Regions from separate parts of the Pelosinus sp. UFO1 genome, predicted to be linked through region 2. Evidence: a T-box and tRNA genes for the amino acid it is inferred to sense, from the RefSeq annotation. Region 2 holds a T-box; the other holds one or more tRNA genes.
The links. A T-box is a leader RNA that pairs with one kind of tRNA and senses whether it is charged. The one in region 2 lies ahead of ileS (isoleucine--tRNA ligase), so its partner is inferred to be a tRNA-Ile.

Region 1: it has a tRNA-Ile gene. The T-box ahead of ileS (isoleucine--tRNA ligase) is inferred to sense a tRNA for this amino acid. The anticodon was not compared.

The regions. Positions count from the first base shown of each region.
Region 1 is NZ_CP008852.1:2,070,516-2,078,562, forward strand. It holds gene UFO1_RS09500 (transglycosylase domain-containing protein) at 1-1,062, opposite strand, end outside; gene tyrS (tyrosine--tRNA ligase) at 1,254-2,471, opposite strand; gene yunB (sporulation protein YunB) at 2,799-3,473, shown strand; rRNA gene UFO1_RS09515 (16S ribosomal RNA) at 3,770-5,328, shown strand; tRNA gene UFO1_RS09520 (tRNA-Ile) at 5,470-5,546, shown strand; tRNA gene UFO1_RS09525 (tRNA-Ala) at 5,610-5,685, shown strand; rRNA gene UFO1_RS09530 (23S ribosomal RNA) at 5,953-8,047, shown strand, end outside.
Region 2 is NZ_CP008852.1:2,481,142-2,489,188, reverse strand. It holds gene UFO1_RS11660 (hypothetical protein) at 1-141, opposite strand, end outside; gene UFO1_RS11655 (hypothetical protein) at 404-676, shown strand; gene UFO1_RS25210 (hypothetical protein) at 1,264-1,437, shown strand; gene UFO1_RS11650 (M23 family metallopeptidase) at 1,903-2,535, opposite strand; gene UFO1_RS11645 (efflux RND transporter periplasmic adaptor subunit) at 2,737-3,855, shown strand; T-box leader at 4,014-4,229, shown strand; gene ileS (isoleucine--tRNA ligase) at 4,301-7,402, shown strand; gene UFO1_RS24075 (peptidoglycan recognition family protein) at 7,670-8,047, shown strand, end outside.

The DNA of each region.
Region 1 (8,047 bases), 410 kb from region 2:
TTTAATATAACCTGTACGTGGATCAATAGCAACAAGGGCTCCTTGAGGCTGCTGTAAACCACTGCTATCCGTACGTACATTCGGTAATTTTTGCATGGCTTGTTCTGCTGCTTCTTGCATATCTAAATCTAAGGTAGTATAAATTTTTAGACCGTCTTTGTAAATTGCGTCAGCACCATATTTATCAATAAGATATTGTGTAACATAGTCAACAAAATAACTAGCGGTATTAATCTTATTATCTGATTGGGTAGAACGTGATGCTAATTTAAGCTTAGTGTTCGCGGCTTGAATGCCTGTTGCAGAATCAATAAAGTTGTATTTAACCATTTGATCAAGAACAGTAGCTTGCCGCTCTGTGGCTGCCTTTAGGTTATTGAATGGTGAATAATAGTTTGGGCTTTTAGGAATACCTGCTAGCATAGCACACTCTGGTAAAGTCAAATCTTCGACGTTTTTGCCAAAATATACAATCGCGGCAGATTGTACTCCATAGGCACCTTGCCCAAAATAAATTTGATTCAAGTAAAGTTCTAGGATTTCGCTTTTACTGTATTGACGTTCAATTTGTAACGCTAAAATTGCTTCTTGTATTTTGCGTTTTAATGTACGTTCTTGTGAGAGTAAAGCATTTTTAGCTAGCTGCTGTGTAATGGTACTGCCGCCTTCAGATACGCCGCGGTCAGTTATATTCGACCATACTGCCCGTAAAATACCGCGGGGATCAATACCAATATGTTGGTAAAAACGTGCGTCTTCAGCAGCTACAAACGCATTTTGCAAGTTTTTAGGGATTTTATTAATAGAAACAGGAACTCGATTTTCCACAGAATGAATGGTGTTAATTAATTTTCCATTAACGTCATAAATCTGTGAAGAAGCAGCGGGTCTGATTTCATCTTTTAGACTAGGCATAGTATGAATACTAGCTGTCAAAAAACCAAGACCAGCACCAGTAATCATTACAACAAAAACAATTAATGCTATTACGGTTATTTTTGAACTTCCACTTTTAGAAGAACGACGGCTGTTTTTGGAGCTATCGTCTCGATCCTTGTCCATTGGCAACCTCCTTAGAATTGAGTACGCTAACTATTATACCATAAAAGGATATTATTCAGGGGATATATTTTGCTAACATTGTTTGCAATTTATGAAATCCTATGTTATAATGCCGCTCAAAAAAATATCCAAAAAAATGACACCAAAGTGGTGTCATTTAGATTATTACGGAAGTCTATAGTTTTATGCACTTATTCTATAATAATGCGATGAAAGGTTTTTTTACCTTTACGAATAAGCAGGCTATTATTTTCAAATAAATCAGCAGTAATTATAAAGTCTAAATCGGTTACTTTATTGTCGCCAATATAAAGACCGCCTTGTTGGATTAGTCTTCTTCCTTCGCTTTTGGATGGGACTATTCCAGTAGCAGCTAAAACGTCAATAACTTTGGTACCAAGCATGTTAGTGGTAATGGACACTGTTGGTGCATTGTCTAATGCACCAGCTCCACTAAATAATGCTTCAGTTGCTTGTTGCGCTTTTTCAGCTTCTTCTGAACCATGAATGAGCTTCGTTACTTCGAAGGCTAGTATTTTTTTTGCGATGTTAATTTCTTTATCTTTAAGAGCTCCTAACCTTCTTACTTCATCCATTGGCATAAAGGTTAGAAGTGCTAAACATTTTTCCACATCTGCATCATCAATATTACGCCAATATTGGTAAAAAGCATAAGGAGAAGTTTTTTCGGCATCGAGCCAAAGAGCACCTTTCTCCGTTTTACCCATCTTCCGTCCATCACTAGTGGTCAATAGAGTATAGGTTAATCCATAGGCTGGCTTGCTTTCTTTGCGGCGTATAAGATCTGCTCCAGCAAGGATGTTAGACCATTGATCATCTCCGCCCATTTGCATGATGCAATTACATTGACGATTAAGTTCTAGGAAATCATAGGCCTGCATTAGCATATAGTTAAACTCTAAGAAAGATAACCCTTTGTCCAGCCGTTGTTTAAAACATTCTGCAGTTAGCATGCGGTTCACAGAGAAGTGTACACCGATCTCCCTTAAAAATTCGATGTAATTGAGATTAAGTAACCAGTCGGCATTGTTAACCATTAACGCTTTGTTATCAGAGAAGTCAATAAAGCGCTGCATTTGTTTTTTAAAGCGCTCACCGTTGTGGACAATATCTTCCTGGGTCATCATTTTACGCATATCAGTTTTACCTGATGGATCACCGACCATTGTCGTGCCGCCACCGATTAGACACACTGGTCGATGACCAGCCTTTTGCATATGCGCCATTACCATCATTCCTAGAAAATGTCCAACATGTAAGCTGTCCGCAGTGGGATCGAAGCCAATGTAAAAAGTGATTTTTTCTTTAGCGAAGAGTTCAGCCATTTCATCTTCATGGGTAAGCTGTTGGATAAAACCTCGTTCTTTAAGAACATCAAGTACAGTCATTGATTTGATAAACCTCCTTATATTTGCCAAATGGTTAACATATAAAAATAAAACCGTCCTGGTTAGGGACGAGTATTACCCGCGCTGCCATTCTGTTCTAAGCTAAAACGGCTTGCATATTTTTCGGGAAATTTTTATGTGAAATACTAACTGTAATATAGCAGGATACACCACAATTGTCAATGTGATCCATAGTTCGTGATTTGACCATAACACCATATAATATACGGTGTTATGGTTAAATCTTTCATACGTTCCATATAAATATGACACATTAAAAGCTATAAAACCATATAATACGTTATATCCTACTTTAGGAGGGTAATCATGAGGTTTTCTGTAGTGAAAAGACGGAGAATATCATCCTCAATATTGTTAGCCATTGTGGTATGTATTATTTTTGTGACGGGTTTTTGGATGGTAGAAGCCCATTTAAAGCCAACATTATTAGTTATAGCTGAAACAAAAGCCACTTTTATTGCCACTCAATCTATTAATCAGGTTATTAACGACCGAGTGAATTTAGATATTAATCCTCAAACATTGATGAACGTTACACTTGATAGTCGTGGTCGTGTAGTGTTAATACAACCTAATACTATGGAATTTAATAGAATTGCTGCAGATACTACAATTAAAGTACAAGATATTCTAAAGGGTATTGGTGAAGAGAAAATTGAGATACCAATGGGGCAAATTTTAGGTAGTCAGTTATTAGCTAGCATTGGACCGAATATAACGGTAACGGTTATTCCAATTGGTACGGTTCAGGTAAAAGTAATCGATAAATTTGAACAGGCAGGTATTAATCAAACTAGGCACATGATATATCTAATTGCCACTACACAAATTAGAATAGTGGTTCCCTTAGTTAGTAAAAGTATTAGTGTGGATACGCAGATGCCAATCGCCGAATATGTTGTTGTTGGGGATGTACCTAGTACATATGTACAATTTCCATTTCCTCTTCCTAATAATATAGCCGAAGAATTGAAACAATAATAAAGGTATAGATTAAATAAATGGAAAAAGGGGATTGACATAAATTCAAAAAATATGTTAATATAAATAAGTCATCGCAAGTATTCGTAAAAATGTTGACGAGCAATAAAAAGTGTGTTAACATATACGAAGCACAATAAGCGGTGCAGTGTTCCTTGAAAACTAAACAATGTAAGTAAGGTTAAAATAAGCCAGATGTGCGGTACTCGTTTGAGTACAAAACAAAGTTAGTCCACTTTGGTGAGATTGACAAAAAGCTAGTTTTTTAAAGAGCCATTAAGGTTCTCTAATATAATTTATTGGAGAGTTTGATCCTGGCTCAGGACGAACGCTGGCGGCGTGCCTAACACATGCAAGTCGAACGGAGATTTCAGCAATGGAATCTTAGTGGCGAACGGGTGAGTAACGCGTAGACAACCTACCTTCTAGATGGGGACAACACTGCGAAAGTGGTGCTAATACCGAATGTTGTATGTGAAACGCCTGTTTCACATACTAAAGGTGGCCTCTATTTATAAGCTACCACTAGAAGATGGGTCTGCGTCTGATTAGCTAGTTGGTGAGGTAATGGCTCACCAAGGCGACGATCAGTAGCCGGTCTGAGAGGATGAACGGCCACACTGGGACTGAGACACGGCCCAGACTCCTACGGGAGGCAGCAGTGGGGAATCTTCCGCAATGGACGAAAGTCTGACGGAGCAACGCCGCGTGAGTGAAGAAGGTTTTCGGATCGTAAAACTCTGTTTTCAGGGACGAATGTGCGATATGTGAATAATGTGTTGTAATGACGGTACCTGACAAGAAAGCCACGGCTAACTACGTGCCAGCAGCCGCGGTAATACGTAGGTGGCAAGCGTTGTCCGGAATTATTGGGCGTAAAGCGCGCGCAGGTGGGATAATAAGTCTGATGTTAAAGTTCGGGGCTCAACCCCGTGAAGCATTTGGATACTGTTATTCTTGAGTGCAGGAGAGGAAAGTGGAATTCCTAGTGTAGCGGTGAAATGCGTAGATATTAGGAGGAACACCAGTGGCGAAGGCGACTTTCTGGACTGTGTCTGACACTGAGGCGCGAAAGCCAGGGTAGTGAACGGGATTAGATACCCCGGTAATCCTGGCCGTAAACGATGGGTACTAGGTGTTGGGGGTATCGACCCCTCCAGTGCCGGAGTTAACGCAATAAGTACCCCGCCTGGGGAGTACGGCCGCAAGGTTGAAACTCAAAGGAATTGACGGGGGCCCGCACAAGCGGTGGAGTATGTGGTTTAATTCGACGCAACGCGAAGAACCTTACCAAGGCTTGACATCGTCTGATGATCCTAGAGATAGGAAGTTCTCCTTCGGGAGACAGATAGACAGGTGGTGCATGGCTGTCGTCAGCTCGTGTCGTGAGATGTTGGGTTAAGTCCCGCAACGAGCGCAACCCTTATCCTATGTTGCCAGCACGTAATGGTGGGAACTCATGGGAGACTGCCGTGGATAACACGGAGGAAGGTGGGGATGACGTCAAGTCATCATGCCCCTTATGTCTTGGGCTACACACGTACTACAATGGGCTTTAATAGAGGGTAGCGAAGCCGCGAGGTGAAGCCAAACCCAAAAACAAGCTCTCAGTTCGGATTGCAGGCTGCAACTCGCCTGCATGAAGTCGGAATCGCTAGTAATCGCAGATCAGCATGCTGCGGTGAATACGTTCCCGGGCCTTGTACACACCGCCCGTCACACCACGAAAGTTGAGAGCACCCGAAGCCGGTGAGGTAACCAGCAATGGAACCAGCCGTCGAAGGTGAGATCAGTGATTGGGGTGAAGTCGTAACAAGGTAGCCGTATCGGAAGGTGCGGCTGGATCACCTCCTTTCTATGGAGATTTGAATCATTGAAATACATGGTTCTAATCCAAGGTCGACACATCTGGCATTATATACTAGACGGAGCTTATGTGCTTGCTGTAGTATTACAACCTACTTACATTGATTAGTTTTGAGGGAATACCTCAAATGGGCCTATAGCTCAGCTGGTTAGAGCGCACGCCTGATAAGCGTGAGGTCAATGGTTCGAGTCCATTTAGGCCCACCATTATTTTGTTGTTTTGATTCGAGGTAACTCGGATTTTTTTAAACGAAAAATGGATTTTTATACGGGGAATTAGCTCAGCTGGGAGAGCACCTGCCTTGCACGCAGGGGGTCAACGGTTCGATCCCGTTATTCTCCACCATTTATGTTCTTTGAAAACTGCACAGAAGAAAGCAAAGTAATAATTCTAATAGCAATATTAGGGTGATTACCGAGCATGTTAGGATTTTTTTAATGTGTATTTCGGCGTTAAAACCGAATATACCACCAACTAAAGGTTGGCAAGAAGCTGTCAGATGCGAGGCGGAGCGAGGACAAGAGTGAGTCGTACTTCTGTACGTCGAACGAATGCCCACAGCGACAACGAAGCAGATGACTGTTTATTGACAGCCGACTATTAGTGTGACTAAGTCAAGCTAATAAGGGCATACGGTGGATGCCTTGGCGCCAAGAGCCGATGAAGGACGGGGTAAGCTCCGATAAGCTAGGGGGAATCGCAAGCAGGTTTTGATCCCTAGATTTCCGAATGGGGAAACCCAACAGTGGTAATGCACTGTTACCCATACCTGAGAGTATGAGGAGGGCACCTGGGGAACTGAAACATCTAAGTACCCAGAGGAAAAGTAATCAAGTGAGATTCCCTAAGTAGCGGCGAGCGAACGGGGAAGAGCCCAAACCGAGTCAGTTTACTGATTCGGGGTTGAGGACCGGCATAATTCGAGTCAGGCTTAGTCGAACTACCTGGAAAGGTAGACCATAGGGGGTAACAGTCCCGTAGACGAAAAGCAGAGCAAGATGGCCGAGTTCCAGAGTACCACGAGACACGTGAAACCTTGTGGGAAGCAGGGGGGACCACCCTCCAAGGCAAAATACTCCTTGGCGACCGATAGCGTATAGTACCGTGAGGGAAAGGTGAAAAGCACCCCGGGAGGGGAGTGAAAAAGAACCTGAAACCGTATGTCTACAAGCAGTTGAAGACCCTTATGTGGTCAACAGCGTGCCTATTGAAGAATGAACCGGCGAGTTACAGTAACTAGCGAGGTTAAGCAGAAGATGTGGAGCCGCAGCGAAAGCGAGTCTTAATAGGGCGAATAGTTAGTTGTTGTAGACCCGAAACCGCAGTGATCTATCCATGGCCAGGTTGAAGCGCAGGTAAAATTGCGTGGAGGACCGAACTCGTGAACGTTGAAAAGTTTTGAGATGAGTTGTGGATAGGGGTGAAATGCCAATCGAACGCGGAGATAGCTGGTTCTCCCCGAAATAGCTTTAGGGCTAGCCTCAAGAAATAAGTACAGACGGTAGAGCTCTGATTGGGCTAGGGGCCTTATAGGTTACCGAACTCTGTCAAACTGCGAATGGCTGTACTCGGACCTTGGGAGTCAGACTGCGAGTGATAAGACCCGTAGTCAAGAGGGAAACAGCCCAGACCATCAGCTAAGGTCCCAAATGCCGTACTAAGTGGCAAAGGATGTGGAACTTCAGAAACAACCAGGATGTTGGCTTAGAAGCAGCCACCATTTAAAGAGTGCGTAATAGCTCACTGGTCGAGAGGTTTTGCGCCGAAGATGTCCGGGGCTAAAGTACGGAACCGAAGCTATGGATTTGTAACTTTGTTACAAGTGGTAGGGGAGCGTTCTATACGCTTTGAAGCAGTACCGTAAGGAGCTGTGGAGTATATAGAAGTGAGAATGCCGGTATGAGTAGCGAAAAGACAAGTGAGAATCTTGTCCACCGAAAGCCTAAGGTTTCCTGAGCAACGCTCGTCGTCTCAGGGTAAGTCGGGGCCTAAGCCGAGGCGTAAATGCGTAGGCGATGGACAACTGGCAAACATTCCAGTACCACCCACATCCGTTTGAGTGATGGAGTGACACAGAAGGGTAAGTAATCGCATGAATGGAAGAAATGCGTCTAAGCTTGTAGGGTGTTTAGTAGGCAAATCCGCTAAACGTATAGCCTGAGGAGTGACGGGGAGTTGCTAGCGATAGCGATGAACTTACTGATCCCACACTGTCAAGAAAAGCTTCTAGCGAGGCTGTGGGTGCCCGTACCGCAAACCGACACAGGTAGGCGGGGAGAGAATCCTAAGGTGCGCGGGAAAACCCTCGTTAAGGAACTCGGCAAAATGTCCCCGTAACTTCGGGAGAAGGGGAGCCCTTTTAGGTGATTACCCTTGCGGTATGAGCTAAAGAGGGTCGCAGAAAAGAGGCCCAAGCGACTGTTTACCACAAACACAGGTGCCTGCTAAAGCGAAAGCTGACGTATAGGTGCTGACACCTGCCCGGTGCTGGAAGGTTAAGGGGAGTGCTTAGAAGCAATTCGAAGGTGTGAACTGAAGCCCCAGTAAACGGCGGCCGTAACTATAACGGTCCTAAGGTAGCGAAATTCCTTGTCGGGTAAGTTCCGACCCGCACGAAAGGTGTAACGACTTGGGCACTGTCTCAACGAGGGACCCGGTGAAATTGAAATACCTGTGAAGATGCAGGTTACCCGCGACTGGACAGAAA
Region 2 (8,047 bases):
AACCATTTGAACTTTAACTACCCTATGGTTTTCTCCGCCCCAAGTTTCAAGACCTATAGAAACTCTATATTGGGTATTAGGAGGATGGGGTGGACTAGCTGGTACCATAGCGGCTGCTTCAGGGAAAAATACTTTTGCCATATGCTCACACTCTTTTCTTATTGGTAAAATTCCTTTAGTATACCTTTAGTATACCTTTGGAATTTGAGTTAAGCAAGTTAAATTCCATATTATAAGCATCAGACGTGAAAAGCGTATAAGGTTAATATCTTTGTAAGATGGGTAACCTATTTTCTTGTTTTTAGAATTAGCTATATTGCTTTGTGTACACTGGAATTATTTGCTGCTTTTCGCTTATTACTAATCGTTATATACTAAAAATAAAATTAATGAGGTTTAAACAGTGAAAAAACAAGCAGCATGGCTAATTTTAACAATGATTCTAGCTTCAAACATAGTAATAGATTGTAACAAAGACGTTGCTTTTTCAAATTCCAAAACTCAGGAGAATGCTAATTGGTCTGAGTCTGTTGGTTCTAGCAGTATTAATAACGTTCAGGAATTTAATACCCCAATATATAAGACCGTACATAATATAATGACCTTTCTTGAAAAAAGAAACTTGGATGTTATATCGCAAGATGGACGTTTCATATTATTTTACAAGGTAAAATGATCGCCACCTTAACAAGGTTGCACTTTTCTCAAATAAATCAATATTTCAATTAGAGAAAATTTGATTTTTAATTAAGTAATATGATCACTGTTTTTATGCCTAGTGCCACTTTTAACACCCTATCAAATTGGTAAGCCAAGTACCGTCTACTTTTAGTTAGATGGTGCTTATTTTATTTTAAAGCGATAATAAATGATGGTTATTACTGAAGTACCAACTTAATTTTTAAAAAATAACTCTTCAATATCTCGATTTACACCTTCTAATACAGCCACTAGAAACATATCCTTCTACAAGGCCATGATCCGTGAGGCATTGTTTTACTGATGATAAAACTAACCTTCGAGAGCAAAGGTCTACTTCAATTGATGGTATTTGGTAGCACTGATAGTGCCCTAGCGGAGTAGGTGCATCTTGTTTTCCAATACAAGCTATTCTTTATTAGCTTGTATTGGAAAACAATAAGAATCACAGAAGGTGGTAAAAAACATCCTATTTATTATTGCATTTTTGTTTAATTAGGAAGAAGGAATTTTCATTTTAATATTGAAGTAATAATAATTAGTACTAAATAAGGAGTATTTGTTATGTTGAAACAAGAAGAAACAAAACAGCTTGTGAAAAAATATTTTTCTGAGGCTAGTGATGAACAAGTAGAGAGACTTCTAGAAGAGTTAACTAGGGATATTGAAATTACTATCCATGCTAGAATAAGAGAATTAGTTAATTGCGAGAGAATTAAAAAACTATCAAATGCTTGATTAAAGATGCAAAGAGGTGTTTTTTTGTGGATAATATAAAAGAAATAAAAAAAGAAAATGAATGGCGCAATCATCCCATTGTCATTTTCGTTGGAATACTAGTATTGTACACTGCAAGTAACTCGATTATTGCACTATTTAATTTGTAATTACTCAAAGTGTTGTCATTAATTTTGCCACCTTAGTTCTAATGATTTCCAGCGGATTGTAAGGTATTTACTATTATCACTAATAGATAATGGCAATTTGCTGGTTTCCTTTGTGGGATAGTACAATAATTCGCAAAATAAAGAAGCCACGAATATACGTAGCTTCTTTATTTTGCAAGCAGGTTTATGGGGTTAGTTGCATTAGTAGTATGTGAAAAAAGAAATATACCAAGCAAGGTTTAATAATTTAAAAATAGCATTCTGAAATAAGCCAGCTACAGCCTCAGGGATGTAGCTGCTGTTTTTATTGACATTATTAATAGGATACTAGGTATTTCATTGGATCTATAGGAGTATTGTTTATACGCACTTCGTAATGGACATGGGGGCCGGTGCTTTTGCCAGTGCTGCCAGCATAGGCAATAACCTGTCCTTTCTTGACTTGTTGTCCAACATTAACAGCTAGCTGGGAGTTGTGGCCATATAGTGTTGCGATACCATTTCCGTGGTCAATTTGTACTAGATTGCCATAGCCACCAGCCGGACCACTCGCTACGACTTCGCCGTCGGCAGTTGCCACTACTGGTGCGCCCATAGTATAGGCAATATCGACACCAGGATGTAACTCATTACCGTCGCCGAATGGCGAGATTCGCCAACCAAACCCTGAAGTAATGGTTCCTCGAACAGGCCAAATAGAAGGTGTTGCAACTAAGTTAGCAGCTGGTTTAGGCGTAATCGAGGGTGGAGTTGGCAAGCTGGGAGCTGTGTACTCGGTAACTTCATTTGCTGTTGCCACCTGCGAGGTAAGCGGCAAGTGTAATTGGTAGAAGAGTATCGATATAAGTAGCATACATAGCAAGAAGATGCGCCATGGTGCTGAGAGTGTTAGCATTTTTTTGATAACAGTTGCCTTTTTTGCAGTCGGAGTTTCTATAGGATCTGTCATAACTGGGGTTCCTCCTTAAACGTAGAATTATAAGATAAAAGGTAGCTCATAGGATAATTTGTCTACCATTTTACATTATAGCGGAAATCGAGATATTTTGCCTGCCTAAATTAAAAAATCTGCTAAAAATAACAACTTGACGCCACTTACGAAACATGAGAACATAGTAACGGCTAAGTTTTCATAATGGAGATGACAAATATGCAGATATCTATACAGCAATTTCGTGAGTCGAGGAAGGCAATCATAGTACTGATTGTTGTTTTAGCCATCGCAACGACTTTTTTTTTACAACGTACGAGTCAGCGGACGCCAGTGAGTGTCACCGTTACTCAAGTCAGTACTGTTAGTAAACCACTACACATTGAGCGTGCCGGATTGGTAGTGCATGCGACGATGGTTCCTGTTTACACTGAAGGGGTAGGCCGTGTTAATGATGTCTACGTTACAGCAGGTCAGGTAGTGAAAGCAGGTCAGCCGCTAATTAAACTAGACATCACTGGCGGGGATAGTAAGGTTATGGTCGCGTCTAACTCTACGTCAGTAGAAGTCTCTTCGGTTTCGAAGGATATATATGAAAAGGCATTAAATGAATACAATCGGTATAAAAAACTCTATGAACAAGGTGCTATTGCCCGTAAACAGTTGGAAACTGCGGAAGGGCGTCTACAGGCGGCTCAGGCAGGCATGCAGGGTTCGCAAGAAGGTATGATAGTACCTGAAAGACCGGTTACTACTGTCGTGAACGGCCCGGTTACGATTCAGTCACCAATTGATGGAACGATTACTGGAAGCGTGGTAGCCGCCGGCAGTACGGTTACGGAAGGGCAAGAACTTATGTCGCTTGGCAGTGGGCAAGATGTAGAGATTGTCGTGCCGCTGGAACAAAGTGAGTTATATTTTATCCAGCTCGGTTCAAAAGCAGTTATCGAGGTAGCGGGACAGCAACTGGCGGGGCAAGTTTCCGGCATTTATCCCGAAGTTAAAGATAAACAGATTGCGTCTTTTATGGCGCATATAAAACTAATCCAGCCGCCAGGGGATATGTTACCACTGGGAATGTCTATTACCGTGCGCATTGCTACTGGACAAGAGGTCGGTACGATAGCGATTCCGGCCCAAGCCGTGCTACGTGACGCAGAAGGACAATATTTTATTTTCTTTGACATTGAAGGAAAGGCAATTCGTCAACAGGTTACAGTCGGTGAAGTAATTGGAGATTTGTTGGAAGTTACATCAGCTATACCACAAGGTAGTCTGGTAATAACAACTCTTATCGATCAGCTTAAAAATGGGGATACTATTACTGTTCTAGAATAAAACAGCATATAAAGTCCTGTACTACTTAGGATAAGTAGTGCAGGACTTTTGGGTTATATCCAGAGCAAGAGAAGAAGGATATGAAGGAATATCTTTTGTTCATCCATTGACAATATAAAAAGCAGGGCGTATACTGTTGGTAAATTAATAGAAGTATTTAAAAAGCGATGATCGGGAAGAGTATTCATGATTTTACATACACAGAGAGTAGGGATTGCTGAGAACCTATGATGATAATCTGAAGAAAATCACCTGAGAGCTGATGGCTGAAATTAGAGTAAGTCAATCCGTATTTCTGCGTTAAAGGATAAGGTATGCTAGTACCTGAATGGTTGTTAAAGGTGGTATAACGAATGTAAAACTTCGTCCTGGACAGGATGAAGTTTTTTTATTTTTAGTGAAGGGATAGAATGGTGAAGGCTATCGAGTAAAAGGAGTTTTTAACATGTATAAAAAAGTTGATTCCAAGAATAATTTTGTAGCAATGGAAAAATCCGTTCTTGAACAATGGAAAGAGAAAGATATTATAAAAAGAAATTTTCAAATGAATGAAGGTAGTGAATATTTTACCTTTTACGACGGCCCTCCTACAGCCAATGGTGCACCTCATATTGGTCATGTCGTTACTCGAGTGATTAAAGATCTTATCCCTCGTTATAAAGTTATGAAAGGATATCATGTTTTACGCAAAGCGGGTTGGGATACGCACGGTCTGCCTGTTGAACTTGAGGTAGAGAAAGCTCTTGGTATATCTGGAAAACCGCAAATTGAAAAATATGGTGTGGAAAACTTTATAAAAAAGTGCAAAGATAGCGTATTTACCTATGCAACCCAGTGGAAGGATATGTCCGAACGGGTAGCTTACTGGATTGATATGGATAATCCTTATGTTACCTATCAAAATGAATATATTGAATCGGTATGGTGGTCATTGAAACAGCTCTGGGATAAAGACTTGTTATATAAAGGTCATAAAATTGTTCCTTACTGTCCGCGCTGCGGGACCGCTCTATCATCTCATGAGGTTGCCCAAGGCTATAAAGATGTGAAGGATAGCTCTGCTTACGTTAAATTTAAACTAAAGGGTAAAGATACCTATATTCTAGTATGGACGACAACACCATGGACCTTGCCAAGTAATGTAGCTCTTGCAGTGAATCGAAAATATGATTATGTGGAAATCATCAATCAGGAAGAGCATTTGATCATTGCCCAAGATTTGCTTAGCAGGATTGATGGTGAGTATGAGGTAGTAAGAGCCTTTAAAGGAGAAGAGCTTCTTGAGCAGGAGTACGAACCAATGTTCTCTTTTGTCACTCCTGAGAAAAAAGCCTATTATATTGTTCATGGTGATTTTGTAACTCTTAGTGATGGTTCAGGTGTGGTTCACATAGCACCTGCTTATGGAGAAGATGATAATCGGGTAGGGCAGAAATATGATCTGCCGTTGATAAATTTGGTTGATGTGCAGGGGAATTTTGTGAAAGAGGTCATCCCCTGGCAGGGGATGTTTGTTAAAAAAGCAGATGAAAAAATCATTGAAGTTATGAAGGAAAAAAATATCCTTTATAAAACAGAGAAATATCTTCATTCGTACCCATTCTGCTGGCGCTGTGACACACCTCTTTTATATTATCCGAGGGATTCTTGGTTCGTAAAGATGTCCTCCTTACGAGACAATCTCTTAGAAAATAATGATAAAATCAATTGGTATCCTGATAATATTAAGAAAGGTCGATTTGGTAATTTCCTGGATAATGTGATTGATTGGGGACTAAGTCGGGAACGTTATTGGGGCACCCCTTTACCAATTTGGGAATGCGAATGCGGGCATAGGGAATGCATCGGAAGCCTTGCCGAACTAAAGGAAAAGGCAATCCAAGTGCCGGGAGATATTGAGCTTCACAAGCCCTACATTGATAAGGTATCACTACAATGTCCTAAGTGTGTAAAAAAAATGCAAAGAGTTAGCGAGGTAATTGATTGCTGGTATGATTCCGGCTCCATGCCCTTTGCTCAATATCATTATCCTTTTGAGAATAAGGAGTTGTTTGAGAAAAACTTTCCTGCCCAGTTTATATCGGAAGCGGTTGATCAGACAAGAGGATGGTTTTACACCCTTCTCGCTATATCTACTGCCATATTTGATAAGAGTCCTTTTGAAAATTGTATCGTTCTTGGGCATGTGCTCGATAAAAACGGTATTAAAATGTCAAAGCATAAAGGGAATGTCTTAAATCCTTTTACGGTTCTGGAGAATCAAGGAGCCGATGCCTTACGATGGTATTTTTATACTGCTAGTGCTCCTTGGCTGCCATCCAGGTTTTATGAAGATGCGGTGATTGAAGCCCAACGTAAATTTTTAAATACTTTATGGAATATATATTCTTTCTACGTGTTGTATGCACAGATCGATCAGTTTGATCCGACTACGTATCATGGGAGACAAAGTAGCCATGTCATGGATAAGTGGATTATCTCTAAGCTTAATACCATGATTTATAAGGTTGGGGAAGATCTGGATGCTTATGATATAACTGGAGCAGCAGAGCTTATCGGAGAATTTACTGATGAGTTGTCAAACTGGTATGTGAGGAGAAATAGAACCAGATATTGGGTTATGGAGATGACAGATGATAAGATCGATGCGTATCTTACCTTACACACTGTGCTGAAAAATCTAGTAATCGTGGCTGCTCCTTTCGTTCCTTTTATAACAGAAGAGATTTATCAAAACCTTGTAGTAGGTCGTGATGTAAAAGCACCGGAGAGTGTGCATCTGTGCAGGTGGCCTGAATATGATGAAAAGCTTGTCGATAGGCAGCTGGAAAAAGAAATGGAGCTAACTTACAAGATTTGTGGTCTAGGAAGAAGTGCGAGAAATGTGGCCAATATTAAAAATAGGCAGCCTCTTTCCAAAATGTTACTAAGTACTAAGACACTACCTGATTATTATATTGATATTATTAAAGAAGAACTAAATATAAAATGCGTAGAAGTGAACGCTAATATGTCTGATTATGTAAGTTATATCGTAAAACCCAATTCGCCAGTGTTAGGGAAAACTCATGGTAAGTTTATACCAGCCATCAGAAAAGCTATTTCGGAGATGGATCAGATGGCGTTAGCGTTGAAAATTTCAAATAACGAGGCCATTACAGTAGAAATTGATGGTACTCTCATAGAGTTTAACTCTACCAATTTGTTGGTAACGATGAATGGACTCGAAGGTTTCGCCTTTGCTGGAGAAGGTGATGTTGGTGTTGTTCTTGATACCCATATCTCTGAAAGTCTGAAAGTTGAAGGATATGCTAGAGAAATCATTAGCAAAATCCAAAATATGAGAAAAGATAGTTCTTTTGAAGTAATGGATAAGATTAAAATCTATATGACGGGAAATGTCTGTCTTCAAGACGTTGTGATTCAATACAAGGACTATATTATGAGTGAAACCCTGGCGGTGGAAATTGTGTTTGATGAAGTAAGAGAGTATACAGATGTATTAATTAATAGTGAACCATTGAAGTTAACGGTTGCAATTCAATAGGATTGAACAGTTTTAAAAAGCAACCAATACCACTCATGGAGAAAGTGTGAGTCGTATTGGTTGCTTTTGTGTATCTGAATTTATAATTTACTAATAGTCAGATAGAAAAAAAGTACATTTTACTTGCAGGGGAAGAAGGTGTTTAAGGCTAATAAGGAAGAGAAGTATCTTTTAGTCAGTAATACGGATCTGCTAACATAGGTTTAACCATACAATAAGTTAGAAAAATCAAATTGCAATATACAAATTTTTTAAGGAGATGATATTGTGATTATTAAACAAATACGATTATTCGAGCAGCCCTGCTTGATATTTTTTCTTGCCTGTGTATTGACCTTTACTCTAACATCCAGTGCTTCTGCTGAAATTGGAAATAGCAAAAGCCAAATTGAGCAAAGGTACGGTGATTATTCTTTAGTCCAAGATGGGTTTAATCGGATCTGGACACAAAGTGAATGGAAATCTACGTTAAATAGTAGTGCTAAGGCCTATGGTTACATGACCATAGTGGGAGAGATGAATGCAACGGTTTGGATTGAATATAATGCACAAAATCGAGTTGTAAAAGAAACTCAAATAATGGATGGTAACATTAAGATTAGGGACTTTCAAAACTGTTTTGGCGAACTGTACACCGACATTATT